3 regions of the Psychrobacter sp. Rd 27.2 genome follow, and region 1 is predicted to be linked to each of the others. Evidence: predicted binding sites of a transcription regulator. Region 1 holds the regulator's gene; each other region holds the start of a gene.
What was found. The regulator PhoB, encoded in region 1, activates phosphate uptake and scavenging genes when phosphate is short. The targets are predictions, from matches to a motif close to TGTCATNAANCTGTCATAA.
Positions count from the first base shown of each region.

Region 1 (6,541 bases):
GCGCAGGTCTCTTATAATATCTATGACCATACTGACAAAGGATCGCTATGATCGCCGATGGCAACAAGCCACCACCAAGGCCCAATCCACCACCGCGGCCTAGGTTTTTTCGCCGCCTGCTCAAACTGCTGATTAGAGCAGCAGTATTGTTGATGTTATTGTTTGTATTAGACAGATTATGGCCCAGCATCAGCCAGCAAACCCAATCCTTTGTCATCGCCAAATGGCAACAGCTCAGCTTATTGCAGCAAGATCTGCCAACAGAAAACAGCCTGCCCTCGCCACTGCCTCAGCAAAACCTAAGCGACACGTGGGGCGCAGCGCGCAGTCAAGGCCGCACACACGAAGGGATCGATATATTTGCCGCGCGAGGCACACCGATACAAGCGACGACAGCAGGCATCGTCAGTAAGGTTGGCGAAAACACCCTAGGCGGGCGTGTGGTGGTCATCGTCGGTCCTGGCGGCGCTGGCCACTACTATGCGCACTTAGAGGAGTATGCCGATATCGCCCCCAATGACTGGGTCGATGCGGGTGATATCATCGGCTATGTCGGCGATAGCGGCATCGCCAAGGGCACACCGCCGCACTTACATTATGGGATTTATATCCAAGGCAATGCGGTCAACCCCTACCCGCTTTTGCAAAAATCCGAGCCTGCCCGGTAGCCTGTCATGATAAGCACGACGATTGCTTGCGTATCCATCTGACATTGGCTAATAGCCATCAAATATTATATTAATAGCCATCAAACCTCAGCTAATGGCCGCAGAGCGCACGTAATTTGGCGGAAACACCGCACTAAATGTCGAGCCGCTGCCTTCTACCGACTTGATTTGTAGGTTGGTTTCATGCTGGTATAAGACGTGTTTGACGATAGCCAGCCCTAAGCCTGTGCCACCTGTGGCACGGCTACGACCCTTGTCGATACGATAAAAACGCTCTGTCAGGCGGGCAATGTGCTGCGGCGCAATACCGATGCCATTGTCCTCGACGGCGAAACGGCAACCCTCTGCTGTTTTGGTCCAGCTGATGGTGATATCGCCACCTTTTGGCGTGTATTTAATCGCATTGATCACCAGGTTGGATAAGGCACTGGTCAGATATATCTCTGAGCCGTACAGCCCATCATAGGTATCTATCTGTAGATGGATGCTATGACCGTACTCTTGATTGTAGGCCTGTGCATCATCATAGATATGAGTCAGCAGCTTGATCATATCGATATAATGCAGCTCATGAGTCTCTTCGATTTCGATACGCGATAGCAGCAATAAATCATTGACGATTCTATTCATGCGCGCTGTCTGCTGGGTCATCAGCTCAAAGCCGCGCTTCCAGTGCGGCGGCATGTCTGGCTGATCCGAAAAGTTCTCTAAATACCCCATCATCACGGTCAGCGGCGTACGCAGCTCATGCGAAACGTTGGCCACAAAGTCGCGGCGCATCTCTTCTAGATGATGCAGACGCGTCACATCGTAGATGATCAATAGCTTTTCGTCGGCAAATGGGGTCAGCTCACACTTTAAATAGCGCTCAGGCGCGCGCCATGACTTTATATGTACACCTTCGTCAGCCAGCGTCGGCGCTTGATAGTACTGACGAAACTCAGATGCGTCAATAAAGTCAAAAATACATCGGCCTTTATCTGCTGCCTGCAATAATAGTAAATCTTCAGCGGCCTGATTCCACCACTCCAGACCATCACTGTCATTGAGTAAAATCACCGCATCGCGCAGCGCCCGCAGCGCACTTCTTATTTTTTTTAATTGATCGGTGGTGTTTTGTAGCGCTATCGGCTCTGAGATATCTTGTTCGATACATTGCTTTGACATTATGTTACTCATCCATTTTTCGTGACCTATTTTTTGCCCTACTTGTTATCTCGTTATCATAATGATGATTATCTCTATCTGCTAAGTAGCCCTTACTGATAATCACTTACTGATAATTATGGTGATTATAGCTGGACTGGCAACAGAATTGCGGCGGCTATTTTGACAGTATGAGCGCCGATCACTTGGCCTCAACAACGCTTGAGAAGCGATAACCAGTACCGCGCACCGTTTGTATCAGCTTATCGCAGTCATGAGGGCGCAGCAGTTTGCGTAGGCGTTTGATATGCACATCGATGGTTCTGTCTTCGATATAGACATTGCCGCCCCACACTTGATCAAGCAGCTGGGTGCGCGTATAGGCACGCTCAGGATGACTCATAAAAAACGCCAACAACCGATATTCAGTCGGTCCGACATCGATGATTTGCCCAGACGCCATGACTCTCTGGCTTTTGGGGTCGAGGCTTAACTTGCCTATCTCAATAGTCTTGTCGGCGCTCAAAGCATTGCTACGGCGCAACACCGCTTTGATCCTTGAGATCAGCTCGCGCGTCGAAAAAGGCTTGGTCATATAATCATCTGCACCCGCATCCAGACCGTGCACCTTGCTGTCCTCTTCGCTTTTGGCTGTCAGCATGATGACGGGTATCTCAGCGAGTAGCTCATCACTTTTGAGCATACGACAAAAATCAATGCCGCTTTTGTCCCCAGGCAGCATCCAATCTAGCAAAATCAGCGCTGGCCGATGGTCGACCACTTGTTGGTGCGCCTCTGATACGTCCGTTGCCTGCAAGCTATCAAAACCGGCCATCTCTAGCGTCATTACGACCATCTCGCGGATTGCAGGTTCGTCTTCAACAATCAAAATTTGCTCATTATACATAGGGTATTCTCAGTGATAAGGGACAAAACAGACGTATAAAAAAGAGCGATAATCACTCGCCACTGCTTGCCTATTAAACGCGGTAATTGTGACAGTTTGATGACATTTGTCATTTAAGCGGCTGCTATAGACCAAGCCACTTCCCTTAAACAGACGGCACTCACCATCATGATTCACATTTGATGCTTTAGCTCACGTCTAATATAAAATTCAGTGGCCCATCATTGATACTCGCAACCTGCATGTCTGCGCCAAACTGACCCGTCGATACCTGAGGGTGCTGACTGTTGGCATAGTCGACTAGCTGAGCAAACAGTACGCGCGCTGCCTCTGGTGGCATGGCACCGCCAAAATCAGGACGCCGGCCTTTGTCGGTCTTCGCCATCAGGGTGAACTGTGATATCAGCAGCAGCCCGCCAGCGACTTGCTGGACATTTTTGTCCAGTTTGCCATATTTGGTAGGGTCATCGTCGTTTTCAAAAATACGATAGCCAAGGATTTTATCAATCATTCGCTTGGCCGTTTGTAGGTCGTCTTCAGGCCCCAAGCCGATATATGCCAGCACGCCGCGCTCGATACGCCCGACACAACCCCCATCGACGCTGACGCTCGCACCATGTACCCGCTGTATCAATGCTTTCATTTATGCTCCCCTTACCAATTATGCTCATACAAACTTAGGCCGTCCATGATAAAATATCATCATTTATTTGCCTATTTATTACTCTCTCACCTTTATTTTGGTCGCCATATTATGAATGTATTCACCACCTTGCAGCAGCTTGTCCCGCAACAAAAGCTCAGTAAAGTCGCTGGCCGTTTGGCTGCCAGTCGCCACCCCTATGTCAAGCGCACCTTTATTCGTAGCTTTGCAAAAGCCTATCATATCAGCTTGGATGAGTATGAGCGCCAAAACTTAGGTGCTTATGAGAGCTTTAATGACTTTTTTACTCGCGAGTTAAAAGCAGACGCGCGCCCTATCGACGTCACGCCGCAGGGGGTTGTCAGCCCAGCTGACGGCATCATCTCGCAGCTCGGTCAGATTGACGATCATAAGCTTTTGCAAGCCAAAGGGCGCTACTATGATATCGGCCAACTGCTGGCCGATAGCGAAGATGGACATTATTTTGCCGATGGCAGTTTTGCCACAGTCTATCTGGCACCCAGCAATTATCACCGCGTGCATATGCCGTTTGCTGGTACCTTGACCAAAACCCGCTATGTGCCGGGCACGCTGTTTTCTGTCAACAACACCACGGCTGCCAACATACCTGATTTGTTTGCGCGCAATGAGCGCTTGGTGTGTCTGTTTGATACCGCCTACGGCAAAGCTGCGGTCGTGATGGTCGGTGCGATGATCGTCGCTGGTATCGAGACAGTCGCCACTGGCAAAATCAGCCGTACCGACGATATTCAAGAGGCCGAGCACGACATGAAGCTTGAAAAAGGCGATGAGCTTGGACGTTTTTATTTAGGTTCAACAGCAATAGTCGTGTTGCCAAAAGGCGCAGAAGCCGACTGGCAAGACAGCATGCAAGCCAATAGTGTGGTAAAAATGGGACAGCTATTGGGTATGGCTAACGCTAGATAATCTGTCTGTTTTTTTAAGACAAAACCCAGTCAAGCGCGAATAATCACGCTTGGCCGGGTTTTTTAATGGCTATCTATGTGACCATAGTTGATCAATCTAAAATAAGCACAGTGCTACTGGGATGATTTTGGGCAGCATCGAAGGGTCGCAGCACGCCTATTTTTTTTGGCATCGTGTGCCAGTTTTGCGCCGCTGCCGATAGGTGCCGCGGCCAGCGTTAGCCGTACCAAACTGACCCAAGCTGACCCAAGCTGACCCAAGCGAACGATTTTATTGGTCATGCATCGATTAGCCAGCCTTGCTTGGTCGCATAGTCGATACGCTGTGACAGCCAGTCATGAATAGGCGGAAAGCTGTCTTTGATAAAGGCATGCGCGCCAGCCACCTGCGAGCGCGTCACCCCCAGCTCAATCCACGTCTGCCCGTTGGTATTGAGGTTGAGCAAAAACGGCAATAAGCGATCCACCACCCGTAGCAGCTGCGCTTCTTTGCTATCGCCTGTCTCCTGTGCTTCCCAGACCGCTGCTAAGTTAGCAATGCCATTGCCACGCTCCGCTTGCAAGCGCGCCATGCCTTGACGCTCCTCGATATGCGCCGTATGACGCGTATTGTCGTATAAAAAAGTATCACCAGCATCAATCTCACCCAAATCATGAACCAGCGCCATCTTGAGCAGCTGCTCGTGATTGACGTCTAGCGCAAACAAGTCAGCAATCGACCAACACGCCATCGCCAAATGCCAAGAGTGCTCAGCTGAGTTTTCGCGGCGGGTGGTCTGGGTGACATAGCTGCGCCGATTGACGCGCTTTAGCGCATCTAATTCTAATAAAAAATGCGTCACATCATCGATATCGATATGATCAGCAGGCGCAGTACCCGTTAAGGGGTTGTCATTTGAAGGTGTCGGGTGGATTGAATGGTTGGATGGCATGGCTCTCTCTTAAGCAATCAGCAAATGTAGCGCTCATTTTAGTACAAAACCCGACCCTAGACGCAAAAATAGCGCTGATAGCCTCAAGCGCTATTTTTATATCTGACCCACACACTTGCGGCAGCACAAACAAAGCAATTTGGACAAAAGGCTATTTGATCAAATTGCTGATGGTTTTAAACGCTGGATCTTTACTACTGCGGCACAGCTCAAACAAGATAGACTCAACCGTGCTAATCACTCCACCTGCACGGCGAATACGGCGAATGGCTTGTTTTTTATCATACGGAAATCTCGAACCGACAGCGTCTCCGATGATGACCGGCTGCATACCGTTGTCTAACAAATCAAGCGCCGTTTGCATGACGCATACATGTGCCTCTGCCCCAAACAGTAACACAATACTGCGGTTTTGCTGCGCCAAATGGTGCCATGACTCATCGTTATCACACGCACTAAAGGTCACTTTTTCAAAGCTTTTGGCATTGTTATCTGCAAGCACCTCACGAATTTCAGGCAAGGTATCGCCAAGGCCTTTTTTATACTGCTCGTTGAGCATGATAGGGATATCAAGCGCCTGCAGCCCCTTAATCAGTGTCACGGTTTTTTTGACGATATTTTCGTGATCATAGATATGCGGGGTAAGGCGCTCTTGGACATCGATCAGCATCGCTTGGGTATTTTCGCGAGCGATACGATACGTGCGGTCGGTAATCATGGTAGACATAGTACACTCCTTGTACGACTGACAATGATAGCTATATTATAGTGCTGGCTTATAGGTTTTATTCATTTCATACGCTTGTTCGCTTCACTGTTATTTAGTCATAGATTTGTAGGGGCGTCAATGCAGATAATTTTTATTAACAACTTATGCACACGTTATAAACACGTGTTTGTCATACAATTTTTAGCATGCAACCATAAAAAAAACCCCAATCATAGAGATTGGAGTTTTTGTTAAATAAACCAGACTAACATTGCTCGTTAAAAGTCTTATACACGCTCAATCACAGTGGCGATACCTTGGCCAAGGCCGATACACATGGTTGCAAGGCCAAGCTCGGTGTCAGACTGCTCCATAGCGTTTAGCAAGGTAACCGTGATACGAGCACCTGAACACCCTAGTGGATGACCCAGTGCAATCGCGCCACCATTGATGTTGACGATGTCTTGCTTGTCCGTCAGGTTCAAGGCTTTAAGTACAGATAGACCTTGGGCAGCAAAGGCTTCGTTTAGCTCGATGGTTTGCATGTCATCGACGCTCATGCCAGCGCGCTTTAAGGCTTTGTTGGTCG
Region 1 is NZ_MRYB01000016.1:43,015-49,555, reverse strand. It holds gene BTV99_RS11700 (M23 family metallopeptidase) at 48-668, shown strand; gene phoR (phosphate regulon sensor histidine kinase PhoR) at 756-1,847, opposite strand; gene phoB (phosphate regulon transcriptional regulator PhoB) at 2,017-2,721, opposite strand; gene dtd (D-aminoacyl-tRNA deacylase) at 2,909-3,364, opposite strand; gene asd (archaetidylserine decarboxylase) at 3,476-4,312, shown strand; gene BTV99_RS11675 (HD family hydrolase) at 4,590-5,243, opposite strand; gene BTV99_RS11670 (isochorismatase family protein) at 5,395-5,970, opposite strand; gene fadA (acetyl-CoA C-acyltransferase FadA) at 6,240-6,541, opposite strand, start outside.

Region 2 (6,541 bases), on a different contig from region 1:
GGTTTACCGGCCCAAACATACCGGCAGCGGCGAGCACGCTAGTATAAGCCCGCCCGCCGCGCGTACCCCGCTATGGCTATTTGGCGTATGGGCAGGCTATGGCATCGTCGATATCTTGTTTAAACAAGTCGCCAAACAAGGCACGGCCTTTCCACTGACGCTGTTTGTCAGCTTTGGCGTCGCAGGATTGTTATTGCTGATTTATTTGCTTGTGACACGCGTGCGTTGGCAGGGTAGTGCCTTGGCAGCAGGGCTATTACTGGGCACTCTAAACATGGGCAATATCTATGCGTATGTGCGCGCCCACCAAGTATTGTCCGACTCTCCTAGTATTGTCTTTACTGGGATGAACGTCGGGGTCATCGCCGTCGCAACGCTCATCGGTGTGGCTGTGTTTAAAGAGCGGCTCGGTCGTATCAATGTGCTAGGCTTGCTGCTGGCGATTGGCTGTGTGGCGGTACTGTTTTTGGCATAAGGTTTTGGCATAAGAGTTTGATGTAAGGCTTTGGTGTACATGATTTGGCATAAAACTCTTATATTTATAGTCGATGCACTTTAAAAGAGCATGGCGCTACTGGGATGCTGTTTTCAAACGTAAGTTGCGCAGCCTCTGAGAACGCCGCACGCCAGTAAAATTTATACCAGTAGCGCGTTTAAGTTTATATAACCGTTTTATTTTCAACTGGCTATTTTTAACTGATATATCATAAAAATTGGCGGCGCTGTCACGCATCCTATATAGGCAGATAAAGCATCCTATGGTAAGGTTATCTACAAATAGCAAGGCTCATATAGATTGAGTCGACTGGTGATGTTTGGTTTCAATCAATAAAAATAGGATACCTTTTCAATGGAATACCAAAAACAACGACAGCGTATAAAGGATGGTTCAGGGTTTATCGCCGCGCTTGATCAAAGCGGCGGCAGCACACCAAAAGCCCTAGAAAACTACGGCATCAGCAGCGATGCCTATGACAATGATGACGCGATGTTTGGTCTGGTGCACGAGATGCGCGCACGCATCATGACCTGCGACTGCTTTGATAACGAGCGCGTGCTGGGGGCGATTTTATTTGAAGACACCATGGAGCGTGCGGTCAATGGCAAGCCAACGGCAAACTATCTGTGGGAAGATAAAAACATCGTGCCGTTTTTGAAGGTGGATAAGGGTTTGGCCGAGCAAATGAGCGGCGTACAAGTCATGCGCCCGATGCCAGAGCTAGACGCGCTACTGGATAAAGCCAAAAACTATCCGGTATTTGGCACCAAAATGCGCTCAGTCATTTATGAGCCAAGTGTCGATGGGATTGAGCTGGTGGTACAGCAGCAGTTTGATGTGGCTAAGCAAATCCTCTCCAAAGGCTTTATGCCTATCGTAGAGCCTGAGGTTAATATCGATAGCGCCCAAAAGCATGAGTGTGAAGTGATACTCAAAGCGGATATTTTGCGTAACCTTGAGCGTCTAAATGACGACCATCAAGTGATGCTCAAACTAACCTTGCCCACCGACGGCGGATTCTATCAAGAGCTGATCGATCATCCAAAAGTGCTCAAAGTCGTGGCATTGTCTGGCGGTTATAGTCGTCGTGAGGCCTGCGAAAAGCTTAAGCAAAATCCTGGTATGATTGCCAGCTTCTCACGCGCGTTTACCGAAGGGTTGAGCAAACAACAAAGCGATAAAGAGTTTGCTGATACCATGAATGCCTCGATTGCAGAGATCTATCAGGCCTCAAATGTGTAAACAGCTCTTTGGCCAAGAAATACTTATCATAAAAAAGCTCGCTTCTTATGCATGTAGAAGCGAGCTTTTTGCTATATAAAGTAATTAAATATACAGCTGTCAAATTAGAGAAGTTATACCTCTTTATACAGCTGTCGACCCTCGCTATGATATTTTTCAGTCATCTCTTGCATGCCTTGTTCAATATCAGCTGCACTCATCGCTTCTGTGCCTAAGCTTTCTGCCGCATCCAAACCCTTGGCGTACTCACGGACGTTTTGGGTGATTTTCATCGAGCAAAACTTAGGCCCACACATCGAGCAAAAGTGTGCCGATTTATGCGCGTCTTTTGGCAGCGTTTCATCGTGGTATTCGCGGGCGGTATCAGGATCGAGTGCCAGATTAAACTGATCATCCCAGCGGAACTCAAAGCGCGCTTTGGACAAGGCATTATCGCGAGCTTGCGCGCCTGGGTGGCCCTTGGCGAGATCAGCAGCATGCGCGGCGATTTTATACGTGATAATACCGTCTTTCACATCCTTTTTATTCGGCAGTCCTAAATGCTCTTTTGGTGTCACATAACAGAGCATGGCGGTGCCAAACCAGCCAATCATCGCCGCACCGATAGCACTGGTGATATGGTCATAACCGGGTGCGATATCGGTGGTCAGCGGCCCTAAAGTATAAAACGGCGCATCGCTGCAAGTCTCTAGCTGCAAGTCCATATTTTCTTTGATGCGGTTCATCGCCACATGTCCGGGGCCTTCGATCATCACCTGTACATCGTGCTGCCATGCGATTTTTGTCAGCTCACCAAGCGTGCGCAGCTCACCGAACTGCGCTTCGTCATTAGCATCTTGCAAGCAGCCAGGACGCAGACCATCGCCTAGACTAAAAGCCACATCGTACTGCTTCATGATCTCACAAATCTCTTCAAAATGCGTGTATAAAAAACTCTCTGTATGATGGGCAAGGCACCACTGCGCCATGATCGAGCCGCCACGCGAGACGATACCTGTCAAGCGATTGGCCGTCAGTGGCACATAGCGCAGCAGCACGCCTGCATGAATGGTAAAGTAATCAACGCCTTGTTCAGCTTGCTCGATAAGTGTATCGCGAAATATCTCCCACGTTAGGTCTTCGGCGATGCCGTCGACTTTTTCTAATGCTTGATAAATCGGTACCGTACCGATGGGCACAGGCGAGTTACGAATCAGCCATTCACGGGTCTCGTGGATATGATTGCCTGTCGACAAATCCATGATGGTATCTGCGCCCCAGCGCGTCGCCCATGTCATCTTCGAGACTTCTTCATCGATAGAGGAGCCGAGCGCTGAGTTACCGATATTGGCGTTAATCTTTACCAAAAAATTACGCCCGATAATCATCGGCTCAGACTCAGGGTGATTGATATTATTCGGGATGATGGCGCGACCGGCCGCGACCTCGCTACGTACAAACTCAGGGGTGATGATTTTTGGGGTGTTGGCACCAAAGCTTTCGCCGTCATGCTGACGCATATCGGTCAGCTCATGCTGCTTTTGCGTCTCACGAATGGCGATATATTCCATCTCAGGGGTGATGATACCGCGGCGCGCATAGTGCATCTGGGTGACATTGCCTGCTTTACCATTGACTTTTTTGGCGCGGCGCGGCTTATCGATATGGGCAAACCGTAGATTGGCTGTGGTGATATCACGCGCACGCGCTTGCCCGTATGAGCTGGACAAACCGCTTAGCTGCTCTGTATCACCGCGCTCGGCTATCCAGCCCTCGCGCAGTTTGGGCAAGCCGCGGGTTAGGTCAATTTGGGCATCAGGGTCGGTATAGACGCCTGAGGTGTCATAAACATAAAAAGGCGGGTTTTGCTCCCAGTCGGACTCATCAACGCCCTGAATAGGCGTGGGATCCAGCGTAATCTTGCGCATCGGCACTTGAATATCAGGTCTAGAGCCTTCGATATAGACTTTTTGCGAGGCGGGGAGAATGCGGTGTAGGTCGCGCGCGTCTTCTTCAAAGCGCGTGTCTTTGGCGCTACGGTGCGCAGGGGTTTTTAGCGCGTCAGCTTTTTTGTCAGAGGCGTTTTTCTGGGTCTTTGGAGGTAGGGTTGAGGTTGTCATATGCTGTCCTAGCGTGTTGGTTTTTGAATAAAAGCAACACCGCCAGAAGCTGCGGGGGTAGCACTTATCATCTAGACAATTTTTTCTGCGTCGTCGTTACTGGCTGTCAAATCTATCATCGCGAAAACCTGCCTTCGCGGAGGATGTCATCAACCTGTAAGCGACGCTTGGTATCCCTCATCATTATTGAGCACTACTTAACCCTATAAAGCTTAGCACCACCAAGCGGGTATTTAGGCTAACAGTCATGAGGATAACAAGGCATTTCTGCCCGTCTTTGCCATACATAATAAAGTGCTGAAGACTTCCCTGCGTCGGTACTAACCGCATCAGGTTCGGCGGGTGATCTCTCAGCGAATGTACAAAGGCAGTCAGCCATTCGTACACCGCACCCCGAGTCTGTCAGTGTTGTAAATCAGTCTCATACTAACAAACTTCTGCCATGAGGGCTACTGGTGTTTGACCATCGGTATGTCAGTCAACGTGTGCAAAATACCGTGAGTTATGACACGCAGGCTAATGAGTGTTAGCCTCAAGCGCCGACTGATTTGACCCTATTTGTCACGCACATAAAAGAGTTGGGCGGTTGTCATCAAACTGTCATAAAAACTTGTCAAGATGTCACACATGTCACCAATCATGCTTTGTTCAATCGTTGTCAAACTTTAGGAGTCCTACATGCGTTATTCGTTATTGGCAGTCGCCGTTAGTTGCACCTTAGTACTCACCGCTTGTAATAAATCCACCGACACCGCAGAGTCAGCAGCGCAGAGTGACACCAGCGCGGCGACAGTGGCCGAAACCACCAACACAGCGACATCCTCTCCAGCAAGCGATTTTAAATCAGCTGAAAACATCGCCATGAACATCACTGGTGCGGGCGCGTCGTTCCCGCAGCCTATCTATGCCAAATGGTCCTATGACTATAATGCCGCGACTGGCGGTCAGGTCAACTATCAGTCTATCGGCTCCTCAGGCGGTATCAAACAAATCCAAGCAAAAACCGTCGACTTTGGCGCATCTGACGCCCCGATGACCCCTGAAGAGCTGGACGCGGCAGGCCTTATTCAGTTTCCGACCGTTATCGGTGGTGTGGTACCGATTGTCAATATCGATGGCGTGGGGCCAGGTGAGCTAAAGCTGGACGGCGCAACCTTAGCCGATATTTATCTGGGTAAGATTAGCAAATGGAATGACCCTGCCATCACCGCCTTGAACCCAGATTTGACCCTGCCAGATGCTGCCATTACCACCGTGTTTCGCTCAGATGGCTCAGGCACGACCTTTAACTTTACCGATTATTTGGCGAAGGTTTCAACTGACTGGAAAAACAGCGTGGGTGTCGATAAAACCGTCAAATGGCCAACCTCTGCCACAGGGGCAGGCGGCAAAGGCAACGAGGGCGTATCAAGCTACGTCAACCGCATGAAAAACGCTATCGGCTACGTCGAGTATGCTTACGCCAAGCAAAACAACATGGCGCACGCTGCCCTCAAAAACGCGGCGGGCAACTTCGTGCAGCCATCTGCTGAGACCTTTGCTGCGGCAGGTGATATCGATTGGTCACAGCAAGCAGGCTTTTATAAAGTCATCACCAACTCTGAGACCGAGCAAGCGTGGCCCATCGCCGCTGCCACCTTTATCTTGGTACATAAGCAGCCAGAAAACCCGCAGCAAGTGGCTGGCGTGTTGAACTTCTTTGATTGGGCGTATGCCCAAGGTGATGATAGTGCCATGGCGCTTGATTATGTGCCTTTCTCTGATACCGCAGTGGCACTGTTTAAAGACAAGTGGAATGAGGTCAAAGGCCATGATGGACAGCCTGTCTACACTCCAGCTCAGTAGTTTGTCTATATATGTATAGCAGTACTTGTAAGCCCCTTTGAGACACCTATTCTCCGGTGGTTGTCTCAAAGGTTTTATCACAACAAATTCAAAAGTTGCGTCATCCATTACCGTTAATAGCACCCTTTATTAAGGTTTCGTTTGCTGTGATAAGACCTGATGAGTCTTTTCAAGATTTTGATTTAATATTATTTAATGCTGAGACACTTATGAATGATTTAAGGTCGCAACTGGCAAAACAAAAACGTTACGATGCACTATTTGTCAATGCCACCAAGGCATTTGCTATCCTCGTGCTGCTATCATTGGGCGGTATTTTGCTCTCTTTGATCATTGGCGCTTGGCCGAGTATTCAAGCATTTGGTCTCGGGTTTTATACCAGTAACAACTGGGACACGGTTGCCAATGAGTACGGTGCGCTGGCGCCGATCTATGGCACGCTGGTGACGTCGTTTATTGCTATTTTAATCGCTGTACCCGTCAGCTTTGGCATTGCCATATTTTTGACCGAGATGTGTCCGAATTTCTTAAAAAAGCCTCTCGGCATCGCCATTGAGCTGCTGGCAGGTATTCCCTCTATCATCTACGGTATGTGGGGGCTGTTCGTCTTTGCGCCGTTTTTTGGCGATCACATTCAGCCGTGGTTTATCGAACACGTTGGCCCTTTGCCTATCATCGGTAAGCTGTTTACCGGTGCGCCAATGGGTCTCGGTATGTTTACCGCTTCACTAGTGCTTGCCATTATGATCATTCCTTTTATTGCAGCTACCATGCGTGATGTTTTCTCTGTCGTGCCAGACCTGCTCAAAGAATCGGCTTATGGCATGGGTGCGACCACTTGGGAAGTGATGTTTAA
Region 2 is NZ_MRYB01000004.1:177,772-184,312, forward strand. It holds gene BTV99_RS05570 (hypothetical protein) at 1-475, shown strand, start outside; gene BTV99_RS05575 (fructose bisphosphate aldolase) at 851-1,741, shown strand; gene thiC (phosphomethylpyrimidine synthase ThiC) at 1,855-3,840, opposite strand; TPP riboswitch at 4,130-4,246, opposite strand; gene pstS (phosphate ABC transporter substrate-binding protein PstS) at 4,519-5,685, shown strand; gene pstC (phosphate ABC transporter permease subunit PstC) at 5,895-6,541, shown strand, end outside.
Region 2: a site for PhoB is predicted at 4,428-4,446, ahead of pstS (phosphate ABC transporter substrate-binding protein PstS). Genes of this name have one in related genera too.

Region 3 (6,541 bases), on a different contig from region 1:
TATCTACACTGTCTTCTGTACTGTTTTCTACTGTAGTGTCGTCGTTTATAGCATGGGAGTTGGTTGGCATGGTCGGTTTACTCATAGTCTGTGTCATGGTCAAAAAGTATTGGATAAGATAAAAGGTTGTTTTAAAGGTTTGGGTTTGCCGCCTGAGCTTATTAAGTATTAAGTATCGTTTTTATACTGAACTGGATATATAAAAGCCCGAAAAAACGATTACCACGATTTGAGGATAAAGAGCCTAAGCGCTGATAGGCTGTAGGGTATCATTATTATACAACCCCAGTATTTACTTGGTGAATGGGGTTTTCTTGTTTATTTCTTTATTTGATAGTAGGATGATATTTTGTTTAGGCGGCATTTTGTTTGATGACTCAATAAAGGAGCGATCAAGGAGCGATGAGCGCCCGCTCGAGATGGCAAACATTATAACAACTGCCAGCGCGATATAAAGCAGATATCACTATCGACAAAAAGGCACAGCCATCACGCAGATCACCCGCTCATATCAAGGGCGCGCCGTTTTAGAGAAATGCACGCCATCTACTACCCCTATAGTGGTAGCAACTTCGTAGGTACACCCATCACAGATAGATAAGGATAACAGCATGAGCCAATCTTCTAACGCCAATCGGATTCAAAAAGGTATTCTTGCCATCGACCAGCAGTTGTATGACTTTATCGAAAACGAAGTGCTGCCAAAAGTCGGTGTGGACTCAGACAGTTATTGGTCAGGTTTTGAAAAAGTCATCAAAGCGTTTACGCCGCGCAACAAAGCGCTGCTTGCGACGCGCGACAGCATTCAAGCGCAAATCGATCAATGGCATCTAGACAATCCTGCCAAAGAAGGTGAGATTGATTTCCCAGCGTACAAGGCTTTTTTGCAAGAAATTGGCTATTTGTTACCAGAAGGCGATGACTTTACGGTAAGCACCCAAAACGTCGATGACGAGATTGCTCATATTGCAGGTCCACAGCTAGTCGTCCCCGTACGCAACGCGCGCTATGCGCTAAATGCCACCAACGCTCGTTGGGGCAGCTTGTACGATGCCTTGTATGGCACCGATGTCATCAGCGATGAAAATGGTCAAGAAGCGGGCAGCAGCTATAATCCCACGCGCGGCGCGGCTGTTGTCGCTTATGCCAAAGCCTTTTTGGATGAGCATTTTGCGCTAGCCTCAGGCTCTTATACCGATGTCACAGGCTTTAGCGTCGTCGATGGCAAACTGGAAGTCAAGCTGGGTGATAGCAGCACTGAGCTAAAAGACGCCGAAAAATTCGTCGGTTATGTCGGCGAGGCAGATAGCCCCTCTGGTATTTTGCTCAAAAACAATGGCCTACACGCAGAGATTCAAATTGATGCCAGCCATCCAGTAGGTAAAGATGACCCAGCAAACATCAAAGACGTACTATTAGAGTCCGCCATTACCGCGATTCAAGACTGCGAAGACTCAATCGCTGCGGTCGATGCCGAAGAAAAAGTCGAAGTGTATCGCAACTGGCTCGGTTTGATGAATGGTGATTTGCAAGAGACGTTTGAAAAAGGTGGTAAAACTCGCACCCGTAAGCAAAACCCAGATCGTGAGTACACCACACCAGAGGGCGGCACACTGATCTTACCAGGTCGCTCATTGCTCTTGATTCGTAACGTCGGTCACTTGATGCAAAACCCAGCGATTTTGGTCGATTTGGGCAATGGTCAAGAGCAAATCTTTGAAGGCCTGATGGATGGTTTGATCACGCCGCTATTGACGCTAAACGATCTAAAAGGCAAAAACGCGCTATCAAACTCACGCAAAGGCTCGATGTATATCGTCAAGCCAAAAATGCATGGCCCTGATGAAGTTAAAATGGCCAATGATTTGTTTAATGCGGTAGAGGACTTGCTCGGCCTAGAGCGCCATACGCTCAAGATAGGTATCATGGATGAAGAGCGCCGCATGACGGTAAACCTAAAAGAAGCCATCCGCCAAGCCAAAGAGCGCGTTATCTTTATTAATACCGGCTTCTTGGATCGTACAGGCGACGAGATGCATACCAGTATGAACGCAGGTGCCTTTGTGCCCAAGGGCGAAATGAAGTCGCAAGCATGGCAGCCCGCCTATGAGCAGTGGAACGTCGATATCGGTCTAGAAACTGGCCTGCAGGGCGTGGCGCAGATTGGTAAAGGGATGTGGGCCAAGCCTGACGAGATGAAAGAGATGCTAGAGACCAAGGCGGCGCATCCAAAATCTGGTGCCAGTACCGCTTGGGTACCATCACCGACAGGCGCCACCTTGCATAGCATGCATTATCATCAAGTCAATGTCGCCGAGGTACAAGACAGCCTAAAATCACGCGAGCGTGCTAGCCTAGACGATATCTTGACCATTCCATTGGCCAAAGACACCAACTGGACAGAGGAAGAAAAACAGCAAGAGCTGGACAACAACGCGCAGGGCATCTTAGGGTACGTGGTACGCTGGGTAAACCAAGGCGTCGGTTGCTCAAAAGTGCCTGACATCAACGACGTGGGCCTGATGGAAGACCGTGCGACTTTGCGTATCTCAAGCCAGCATATCGCCAACTGGTTGCATCACGGTGTGGTCAGCGAGCAGCAAGTCATGGATACCATGAAGCGTATGGCGAAGATTGTCGATGAACAAAACGCCGGCGACAGTAGCTATCAGCCTATGGCAAACAACTTTGAGCAGTCTTATGCCTTTAAAGCGGCCTGTGACCTCGTCTTTAAAGGACGCGAGCAGCCAAGCGGCTACACTGAGCCACTATTGCACCAAGCACGCTTGGATCTAAAAGCCAACGTCTAAGCCAGTGTGCGTCGCTATCCTATTGCATCGGCATAAAAGCTGTGTCGATGCATGTATATATTGCTACATGGCTATATTGACCCGATGTCGATAGTGGGTCGATAGTAGATAGCGATAATGCTGTTTCGCTTATAAGCGCTACTTATCAGTGAATAAGTAGCGCTTTATTTTTGTACGCAATACAGTGGGCATAATCGAATGGTTTGTCATAAAACTTACGATAAACCATTGGTATTTAAGCGCATTGTATGGCTGTTTTTTTTTAACGCCTGAGCGCTATAAAAGATATGGAGTGCGCCAGATATCGCGTTAAAAGTACAAAAAAATATGTTGCAAATTATGTCAAAGTTGTTATGCTTGTACTCGAAGTATGAGTTTGGTAACGGATGTTACGCAGCAGAAGGATAAAGACCAACGTTTACATGGCAGTTACTTTTTTGATGCTGGTTATGTAAGTCATGGTTTTTTCATCTTACTGTAATAAAACTTCGCCACACTTGTTTCTGACTAATCTCGGTAGCCAGTTACACATTATATCTTTGAGGATTTGTGACGATACCAATTGGGCACCAGCTAATAATAGCTCGCTCATTACTACAATTGTAAAGTGGAGATACCCCATGAAAAAACTACTTTTAGCTACAGCCGTTGCTGCTCTATCTGTTTCTGCAGCCAATGCCGCTCCAACTATCTATGGTAAAGCATTTGTTACTGCCGACTATGTAAATGCTGAGTTTGATGCAGCTGGTAGCGTAAATGATTATGATGAAGACACTGTAGAGATTAACTCTAACTCTTCACGTATCGGTATCAAAGGCTCTGAAGCCTTAACTGCCAACACTGACGTTATCTATCAGCTAGAGTATGGTACTCGTGTTGACGGTGATAAAGATGGTTTCACTAACCGTGATACGTATCTTGGTGTCGTTAACAAAAACTTTGGTGAGATCCGTGCTGGTAAAAACCAATCTACTTTAGATTATGTAAACAACGTAATCGTTAACGATGGTTATTGGGATAACCTAGGTGGCAACAAGCTTGAGTCAAATGAAGAGCAAGGTGGTTTGAATATGGCTGATAGTAGCCGTATCAACAGCTCAATCGTTTGGATGACTCCAAAGTACGATAACCTACCATTACAACTTTCTGTCATGTATAGCTCTGATGAAGATAACGGTAACAAAGACGATGGTTTCGGTGCTGCGCTAATGTTTGACCAAGGTACTGGCTTCACTGCTGGTGTTGCGTACGATAAAGACCAAAACATCAATGGTGATATCATCCGTGGTACAGCAACTGTCGACCTAGGCAAGTATGTTGCAGCTCCAATCACATTGGGTGCTTTATATCAAGTAGCTGATTTTGACGGCGCTGGCTCAGGCGATGAAGATGAAAAAGGTTTCATTCTTAGTGCAGCAATGGGCTTAGCCAACTTTGCTCGTCCAGCAACTATCTACACCCAGTATAACAATACCTCGAACCTAAATGGTTGGAAAAATGCTGATTCAGATCAAATCGTTGTTGGTGGTAAATACTACTATCAAGACAACATCATTGCACATGCTTATGCAGGTATGAACAATGCTGATAACGTTACAGTTGCAGGTACCTCTATTACTGGTGATGCTGAAGTATTTGTAGTTGGTGGCGGTCTAGAATACAAATTCTAATCTAACCATTAGAATATAAATAAAAAACTCATCCTTCGGGGTGGGTTTTTTTGTTGTATGTATTATTTGTGACAAAAGTCTACCGCTGAGGTAGAAAACAAGAGTTTCAGACAGTTTGCATTTTTGCCCTATATTTTATGGCGTATTTTTAGTAAAATCCTTCTTTACCAATTACCGAAAGAGTACTATGACCAAGTTTATATTTGTGACCGGTGGGGTAGTGTCCTCACTAGGAAAAGGTATCACCGCCGCTTCTCTTGCTGCGGTCTTAGAAGCGCGTGGCGTGACTGTCACGATGACCAAGATGGATCCGTATATCAACGTCGATCCAGGTACGATGAGCCCATTTCAGCATGGTGAGGTGTTTGTCACCGAAGATGGCGCAGAGACGGATTTAGATTTGGGCTATTATGAGCGCTTCTTACGCCATTCTAAGATGAGTAAGAGCAACAACTTTACCAGTGGTCGTATCTATCAAAACGTGCTAAACAAAGAGCGCCGCGGTGAGTATCTGGGTGGTACCGTACAGGTCATCCCGCACATCACTGATGAAATCAAAAGTAAGATTCTTGCCAGTGGCGAAGGCTACGATATCGCCATCATCGAGATTGGCGGTACAGTCGGTGACATCGAGTCGCTGCCATTTATGGAGGCCGTACGTCAGATGCAAGTAGAGCTTGGCCGCAATCGCGCTATGCTTATGCATTTAACGCTGGTGCCTTATATCGCCAGTGCCGGCGAAACCAAAACCAAGCCGACCCAGCATTCAGTCAAAGAGCTACGCTCTATCGGTCTGCAGCCAGATATTCTCATCTGCCGCTCTGAGCACCATATCTCGCAAGACAACCGCCGCAAGATTGCGCTGTTTACCAATGTCGAAGAGCGCGCAGTCATCATGTGTGAAGATGCCCAAAGCATCTATCAAATCCCGCGCACCCTACATGAGCAAGATCTTGACGATCTAATCTGTGAGCGTTTTGGTCTTGATGTACCAGAAGCGGATTTGAGCGATTGGGACAAAGTGGTCGAAGCCCAGCTCAACCCTGAAGCGGTAGTGACGGTGGCGATGGTCGGCAAATATGTCGAGTTACCAGACGCTTATAAGTCAATCAACGAAGCGTTGCTACATGCCGGTATCGTGCATCAGTCAGATGTCAAAATTGACTATATCGATGCTGAGCTACTAGAGACGGACGATGAGCTGTATGCGCGTCTAAACGATGCCGATGCGATTTTGGTACCAGGTGGTTTTGGTGAGCGCGGTACCACTGGTAAAATGAGAGCCATCACTTATGCCCGCGAAAACAAAGTGCCGTATCTGGGTATCTGTCTGGGTATGCAGTTGGCGGTGATTGAATACGCCCGTAATGTGCTGCATATCGATGCCAACTCTTCTGAGTTTCATCGTACTGCCGCTGAGCCTATCATCGGTCTGATCACTGAATGGCTAGATGAGCGCGGCGAGCTACAGATTCGTAGCGATGACTCAGATCTTGGTGGCACGATGCGCCTAGGCGCGCAGCAAGCAGAATTGGTCGCTGGTAGCAAGCTATCACAGATTTATGGCACCAAAAATATCACTGAGCGTCATCGCCATCGTTATGAGATGAACAATCGTTATATCGAGCCACTAGAGCAAGCGGGTATGAGTATCTCGGGTTATTCTGCCAAACAGCATTTGGTTGAGTCGGTTGAGATTGCAGATCATCCATGGTTTATCGCGGTACAGTTCCATCCTGAATTTACCAGCTCGCCTCGTGGTGGCCATCCGCTGTTTAATAGCTTTGTCAAAGCGGCAAAAGACTATAGCGAAACGAAGTAGCTGTTAGCTTAGTAGGAAGTAGTCGTTAGTTTAGCAGAGAGAGTTGCTACTATTAAAAAAGCTATGAGTGAGCCGGCAATAATTGTGCTCGCACCAATCATAAATGTTATGCGATAACAGCATTACTATAAAAAGACTGATCTTCGGATTGGTCTTTTTTGCTTTTATACATGCAGGGGGTTATGCCTAGCTGGTCGGGCAGTGACAATAACAATGCTTGATCATGTCTAATTACGCTA
Region 3 is NZ_MRYB01000001.1:356,536-363,076, forward strand. It holds gene BTV99_RS01515 (tRNA-(ms[2]io[6]A)-hydroxylase) at 1-70, opposite strand, end outside; gene BTV99_RS01520 (malate synthase G) at 612-2,810, shown strand; gene BTV99_RS01525 (porin) at 3,431-4,480, shown strand; gene BTV99_RS01530 (CTP synthase) at 4,668-6,302, shown strand.
Region 3: a site for PhoB is predicted at 3,276-3,294, ahead of BTV99_RS01525 (porin). Genes of this name have one in related genera too.